Skermanella rosea: one gene and its partner. The protein of the gene in region 1 interacts with the protein of each later gene in a pairwise test. Links are inferred from orthologs where the notes say so. Each region holds a gene or a part of one and is shown in the gene's direction. Other genes may lie near its edges.

Region 1 (3,582 bases):
AGCCGTTGTTCAGGATATTGTGGTGGGTCAGCGTGGCGCCCTTGGGATTGCCCGTGGTGCCGCTGGTGAACTGGATGTTGATAGCCTCGTCGAACTGGAGCGCGTCGCGCAGCCGGTCCAGTTCCGCGAAATGCTCGTCGCGGGCGCCCGCTGCGATATCGGCGAAGTTGAACATGCCGGCGCTGATCTCGGCCCCCAGCCGGATCACCGTCCGCAGGGCCGGCAGCTTGTGCGACTCCAGGTGCCCGGGCGCGCAGCGGTCGAGTTCGGGGGCGACCTGCCGCAGCATCCCGAGATAGTCGCTGCTCTTGAAGGAATCGGCCAGGATCAGCGCCTTGCAGCCGACCTTGTTCAGCGCGTATTCCAGCTCGTGGGTGCGGTAGGCCGGGTTGATGTTGACCAGCACCAGCCCGGCCTTGGCCGTGGCGAACTGGGTCAGCACCCATTCCGAATTGTTCTGCGACCAGATCCCGATGCGGTCACCCGGCTTCAGCCCCAGCGCGATCAGCCCGGCGGCCAGTCGGTCGGTCTCCGCCTTGAACTGGGCGTAGGTCAGCCGGACGCCCTGATGCCGGACCACCAGGGCGTCGGCCTCCGGCGACAGCGCCGCCATGCGGTCCAGGTGGACGCCGATGGTATCGCCGATCAGCGGCGTAGGCGACGCGCCGTGGACGTAGCTGCGGGTCAGCAGGGGTGTCTGGGTGGGTTCGGCCATCGTTTCCTCCGCGCGGCACCGTCGGCCACGGTGCCTTCTTCGTCTTGGTCCTTCTCCGGCGCACTTCGGCGCGCGGGCAGATGACTACAACGATCCGGGCGGAGGGTAAAATGGCGCAAACGAAGGCGCCGGGATTCGAACAACGTTTGATTTGGCGGCGAAAGTCAAACGTCGAGATGAAAGGACACGGTCCTCACACCATATAAATCAGATGACGTGGATGACCGCCTGGCTCGCGGCACCGACCGTCACGGCAAGGAATACCATGCGGGCTACGAAGCGTTCTGCGGGCGACCAACGCGCCCAGTCCTTGGAAAAGCTGTTCCACATGACAGCACCATCTTGGAGGTTTCACGAGCTTGGCTGATGACCTCCACCCTGAACGACCGTGGTTATTATCCGGTTAACATTATGGTTAACGGCAGCTGGCGGATTTTGTTCCGTGACGATATCACAGATGTCCGGCATTTGGTTGTTTTCCCCGACTGAGAATCATGATCGTTGAGGCATTCCGATGAGAACTTTGCTAGAACATCCCCATGGAATGGACTGACGAGGCGATCGTGCTGTCCGCCCGGCCGCACGGCGAGGCGGCGGTGGTGGCCACCCTGCTGACCCGCACCCATGGCCGGCATTCCGGCCTGGTGCAGGGCGGCCGTTCGTCCAGGCAGCGCGGCAACCTGCAGCCCGGCAACCGGGTCAGCGCCCGCTGGCGGGCCCGGCTGGCCGACCATCTCGGGACCTTCACGATCGAGCCGATCCACAACAACGCCGCCGGCATGCTGGACGACCCGCTGCGCCTGGCGGCGCTGGTGTCGGCCTGCACCGTGACGGAGGTCGTCCTGCCCGACCGGGAGCCGCACGAGCCGGTGTTCCACGGGCTGGCGGCCCTGCTGGAGGCGTTCGAGAGCCCGCTGTGGGCGCCGGCCTATGTCCGGTGGGAACTGGGGCTTCTCCAGGAACTGGGCTTCGGCCTCGACCTGGCGTCCTGCGCCGCCACCGGAAGCAACGACGCGCTGGCCTATGTCAGCCCGCGCACCGGCCGGGCGGTGTCCCTCTCGGCCGGCGAGCCCTACCGCGACAGGCTGCTTCCCCTGCCGGGCTTCCTGGCCGGGCAGCCCGGCTGGAGTGAGGCGGAAGTGCTTGCCGGCCTCGAGCTGACGGGGCATTTCCTGGAACGCGACGCGCTCGCTCATGCCTCCTCCCAGGCGGTCGCGGCCTTGCCCGCGGCCCGGACCCGCTTCATAGAACGCTATCGCAAAATGGCTACCCTTCCTGGTAGTAGATAAGACATGACCGACCCTGCACTCGACATCCACGACAAGCCGCTCTCCGAGGCGCTCGGCGAGCGGTACCTCTCCTACGCGCTGTCCACCATCATGGCGCGCTCGCTGCCTGACGTGCGCGACGGGCTGAAGCCGGTCCACCGTCGGCTGCTCTACGCCATGAGCCAGCTGAAGCTGGACCCGGACACCCCGCCCAAGAAATGCGCTCGCGTCGTCGGCGACGTGATCGGTAAGTTCCACCCGCACGGCGACACCGCGGTCTATGACGCGCTGGTCCGGCTGGCGCAGGACTTCGCGGTCCGCTATCCGCTGATCGACGGGCAGGGCAATTTCGGCAACATCGACGGCGACAACGCCGCCGCCATGCGGTACACCGAGGCCCGCCTGACCGACGTGGCCCGCGCCCTGCTCGAAGGGATCGACGAGGATACCGTCGATTTCCGCGGCACCTACGACGGCGAGGGCGAGGAGCCGATCGTGCTGCCCGCCGCCTTCCCGAACCTGCTGGCCAACGGCTCGCAAGGCATCGCGGTCGGCATGGCGACCTCGATCCCGCCGCACAACGCAGAAGAGCTGTGCGACGCCCTGAGCCATCTGATCAAGAAGCCCGACGCCACGGTCGAGGACCTGATCCGGTTCGTCCCCGGTCCCGATTTCCCGACCGGCGGCATCCTGGTCGAGTCGCAGGCCGCCATCGCCGAGGCCTACCGCACCGGGCGCGGCAGCTTCCGGGTGCGCGCCAGGTGGGAGGTCGAAAAGCTGGGGCAGGGCACCTGGCAGATCGTCGTCACCGAGATCCCCTACCAGGTCCAGAAGAGCCGGCTGATCGAGAAGATCGCCGAACTGCTGGCGGCGCGGAAGCTGTTCCTGCTCGACGACGTGCGCGACGAATCGGCGGAGGACATCCGCCTCGTCCTGGTGCCGAAGAACCGCAACGTCGATCCCGACGTGCTGATGGAATCGCTGTTCAAGACCACCGACCTGGAAACCCGGTTCGGCCTGAACATGAACGTGCTGGACAAGGACAACGTCCCGCGCGTCATGAACCTGCGCGAGGTCCTGCAAGCCTTCCTGGCGCACCGGATCGAGGTGCTGGAGCGGCGCTCGCGCCACCGGCTGGGCAAGATCGACCACCGGCTGGAAGTGCTGGGCGGCTACCTGATCGCCTACCTGAACCTGGACGAGGTGATCCGGATCATCCGCGAGGAGGACGAGCCCAAGCGCTCGCTGATGAAGACCTTCTCGCTGACGGAGGTGCAGGCGGAGGCGATCCTGAACATGCGGCTGCGCTCGCTGCGCAAGTTGGAGGAGTTCGAGATCCGCAAGGAGCACGACAGCCTGTCGGCCGAGCGCGCCGACCTGCTGGACCTGCTGGAGAACGAGCCCCGGCGCTGGAAGGCGATCGCCAAGCAGATCGCGGAGACGCGCAAGCGGTTCGGCAAGGCGACCAAGCTGGGCGCCCGCCGGACGGTGGTGGCCGACGCCCCCTCCGCCGTGATCATCCCGCTGGAGGCGATGGTCGAGCGCGAGCCGGTCACCGTCTTCTGCTCCGAGAAGGGCTGGATCCGCACGGTGAAGGGC
Region 2 (3,426 bases), on another replicon or contig:
GCGAACAACCTCGATCTCTGGAACTCCGTCGCGAAGACCGATCCGGCGCACACGAAATACGTCAACCAGCGCGGCGGCTTCACGTCCATCGACAGCTACTACCAGATCCAGCGCGCGACGGAGCAGTTCGGTCCCCTTGGTCTCGGCTGGGGCTACGATGCCGACTACGTCTTCCACGAAGACTTGATCGCCTGCACGCTGCGGCTCTGGTACGTGCTCGAAGGCAAGCGCTCCGAGGCCTTCCCGGTCACCGCGATGAACCCGTGGCGGGAACTCGACAAGAGCGGCAAGGTGCGCTTGGACGACGATGCGGCGAAGAAGGCGCTGACCGACGCCATCACCAAGGCGCTGTCCTATCTGGGCTTCAGCGCCGACGTGTTCATGGGGCTCTACGACGACAACAAGTACGTCGCCGGACTGAAGCGCGAATTCGCCGAGGCGGGACAGAAACCGAAGGCGGCCGCTAAGGAGGCCGCGACGAAGTCGACCGGCTTCACCCGCGCGCAGTGGGAGGGCTGGGTCAAGAAATACACCGACGGGCTCGCGGAGTGCATGCTGCGTGGCGACCTGATGGCGTTGCTGAACGACGCGAGCAAGAGGGAAGGGCTGGCCAAGCTGAAGGCGGCGCACCTCGACCTGTACGACGCGGTGGTCCGCGAGCAGATGCGCAGCGCCTCCATGATGGAGTTGACGCCGGAGGAGTTCAAACCCGATCCGGAGGCCATGAGGCGCATCCTTGCCGCCGACAAGGAAGCCGTCTCCGGCATGGGAGGCGTCGCATGAGCTACCTGCAGAAAGAAGCCATCGCCGTTGCCAAGCTGAAGCAGGTCATCACCGAGGCCGGCCACGACGATCCCGAGCTGATCGCCGGGATGATCGAGGGCAGCACAGAGTTCCGGGAAATCATCGGCACGCTGTTCGACCGCCTTGCCGAGGCGGAGGACATGACGGCGGCGCTCGCCGAGCGCAGCAAGGCGATTCAGGCCCGCAAGAAGCGCTACGAGGGCCGCATCGAGGCGATCCGCAACATCATCTTTGAGGGCCTGGTGCTGGCGGACGAGCGCAAGGTCGAGCTGCCGGAGGCCACCTGCGCGCTGACCGCGGCGCGGCAGTCGGTCGTCATCACCGACGAGGCGGCGCTGCCCGACGATTGCGTGAAGATCGAGCGCAAGCCCGACCACACGACCATCAAGGCGAAGCTGGACGCGGGGCAGGCGGTGCCCGGCGCCACGCTCAGCAACGGCGGGCAGACGCTCACGATACGCAGGAATTAACCGCAAATAGCAGAAGGATTTATATGGCGGGAAGTTTGAATCATTGTCAGTTCATTGGAAACCTCGGGCGCGATCCGGAAATCAGGTCAACGCAGGACGGGCGCGAAATCGCCAATCTCAGTCTCGGCGTCACCGAGACGTGGCGCGACAAGCAATCCGGCGACAAGCGCGAACGCACCGAGTGGGTGCGCGTGGTGATCTTCAGCGAGGGCTTGGTCAAAGTCGCACGCAATTACCTGCATAAGGGCAGCAAGGTTTATATCGCGGGTGCGATGCAAACGCGCAAATGGACCGACAAGGATGGAAACGAAAAGTATTCCACCGAGATCGTCCTTCAGGGATTCGACGCCAAGCTGATCCTGCTCGACGGCAAGCGCGACGGTGACGGCGGCCGCGACCGCGACGAGGACGATGGCTACCAGCAGTCCCGGCGGGGCGGGGCAGGGGGCGGCTCCGGCTCGCGGCCCACCCAGCGCCACAGCAGCCCGGTGCCGGAGCTCGACGACGAGATTCCGTTCGCGGCGGCGGACGAGCGCTACATCGGCGCGCGGTTCGGGCGAAACGTGGCGCTGTTCTAGGCCATGTCGAAATCCCTCACAGTCAGCGGTCTGGTGAAGAACGGCGCGATGGCCGGAAGCCCGGCCGTCCAGGATTTCATCCGAAGCCACGAGGGCGAGAAGGTCCGCGTCACGGTCGATGTCGTGAAGCACGCCCGCAGCCTGTCGCAGAACGCCTACTACCACGGCGTCGTGGTGCCGCACATCCAGCGGATGTTCGAGGACGCCGGGACGACGCTGAGCCATGACCAGGTGCATGAATTCCTCAAGATGCACGTCATGAAGCTGCACAAGGTCGTGCTGAGCCCCGACGGCACGCCCTCGGTGATCGGCGGCAGCACGACCAGCCTCAGCAAGTCGGAGTTCTCCGACAAGATGGCGCAGATCCAGCAGTGGGCCTCGGAGTTCGGCTACTATGTGCCGGACCCGAACGAGGTCTATCAGGCGGGCGACAGGGCAGGGCCGCCGGTCATCGAAGGCAGTCACCAGGAGCGGCTCGCCCGGGAGCGCACGGCAAACCGTTCCAACAGGCCACGGTCCTTGTGAAGTTCGGCGTCAGGGGCAGGCCGAAGTTCGGGAACAAGGCGATCGTCATTGATGGCCACACCTTCCACAGCGCCCGCGAGGGCGTCCGGTATCGGGAGCTGAGTGTGCTGTTGCGCCTTGGCGAGATCAGCGACCTCGAGCTTCAGCCGACCTACCGCATCGAGATTAACGGCCGCTGGATCTGTAACGTGAAGCTCGATTTCCGGTACTAGAGCAACGTGCGGGGCTGTCAGGTCGTCGAGGATTCCAAGAGTGAGTACATGCGCAAGAACGATCACATGTCGAACCTCAAGCGGCGTCTCGTGGAGGCACAACATGGAATTAAGGTCGAGATCGTCTGAATTTTCAACCGGGGGCTTCGGCCTCCACATTTTCAAGGAGAGTATTATGGTACAAGTCGGGAATATTGCAGCGGATCAGCTTCGCAGCTACATCGAGCGCATCGAGCGCCTCGAGGAAGAGAAGGCCGGTCTCGGCGCGGATATCCGTGACGTGTTCGCCGAGGCCAAGGGCAACGGTTTCGACAACAAGGCGATGCGAGAGGTGCTGAAGCTGCGCAAGCTGGAGGCGGCGGAGCGCGATGAGCGCGAGCACATGCTCGATCTGTACCTGGCCGCGCTGGGGATGATCCCGGCGGAAGAAGAAGCCGCGTAACGGCTCACGATCAGGGAGAGAACGCCATGCAAGACGATTTCACCATCATCCATAACCCGAGCCTGCGCGCGGCCAAGGTTCAGGGAAAGCGCGTGACCTACGGCAAGGCCACGCCGAAGGGCTACGCCTTTAACCCGGTCTTCCCCAGCCAGGCCGTGCCGGATCCGTTCGACGCGGCGCTGGCGTGGCTGAAGGATGCGCGGCCCACCATTCCGGTGCCTGCACCCGAAGTTCTGGCATTGCAGGAATAGTGGCCGTTTGCCCATAAGCAGAGAATGCTTGCTCAATGAAATTGCGTAAGTATTGTGTAAATAGAGTGGCGGCTACCGGACCCGTGTTCTGGCCAGAGCGCGCGGCGAGGGAAAAGAAGGCAACGCTGAGCTTTCTGCCGTCAC

The links.
Region 2: the proteins of recO (region 1) and ssb interact in binary tests that used the Escherichia coli proteins (3 or more experiments, as listed by UniProt). The link is inferred for Skermanella rosea from one-to-one orthologs.

Annotation. Positions count from the first base shown.
Region 1 is NZ_CP086111.1:1,993,636-1,997,217, forward strand. What follows is about bases 205-3,129. They hold recO (DNA repair protein RecO), read left to right. Parts: upstream 205-1,254; coding sequence 1,255-2,004; downstream 2,005-3,129. Other genes in these bases: JL101_RS09160 (AMP-binding protein), read right to left, coding at 205-715; JL101_RS09165 (hypothetical protein), read left to right, coding at 932-1,204; parC (DNA topoisomerase IV subunit A), read left to right, coding at 2,008-3,129. Outside these bases: more of JL101_RS09160, read right to left, coding at 1-204; more of parC, read left to right, coding at 3,130-3,582. UniProt on the Escherichia coli protein: Involved in DNA repair and RecF pathway recombination.
Region 2 is NZ_CP086115.1:16,982-20,407, reverse strand. What follows is about bases 306-3,074. They hold ssb (single-stranded DNA-binding protein), read left to right. Parts: upstream 306-1,297; coding sequence 1,298-1,852; downstream 1,853-3,074. Other genes in these bases: JL101_RS35320 (hypothetical protein), read left to right, coding at 3,058-3,074; JL101_RS35325 (DUF2312 domain-containing protein), read left to right, coding at 2,765-3,031; JL101_RS35330 (DUF1064 domain-containing protein), read left to right, coding at 2,374-2,589; JL101_RS35335 (recombination protein NinB), read left to right, coding at 1,901-2,377; JL101_RS35345 (siphovirus Gp157 family protein), read left to right, coding at 780-1,274. Also shown: more of JL101_RS35350, read left to right, coding at 1-305; more of JL101_RS35320, read left to right, coding at 3,075-3,282. UniProt on the Escherichia coli protein: Plays an important role in DNA replication, recombination and repair. Binds to ssDNA and to an array of partner proteins to recruit them to their sites of action during DNA metabolism. Acts as a sliding platform that migrates on DNA via reptation.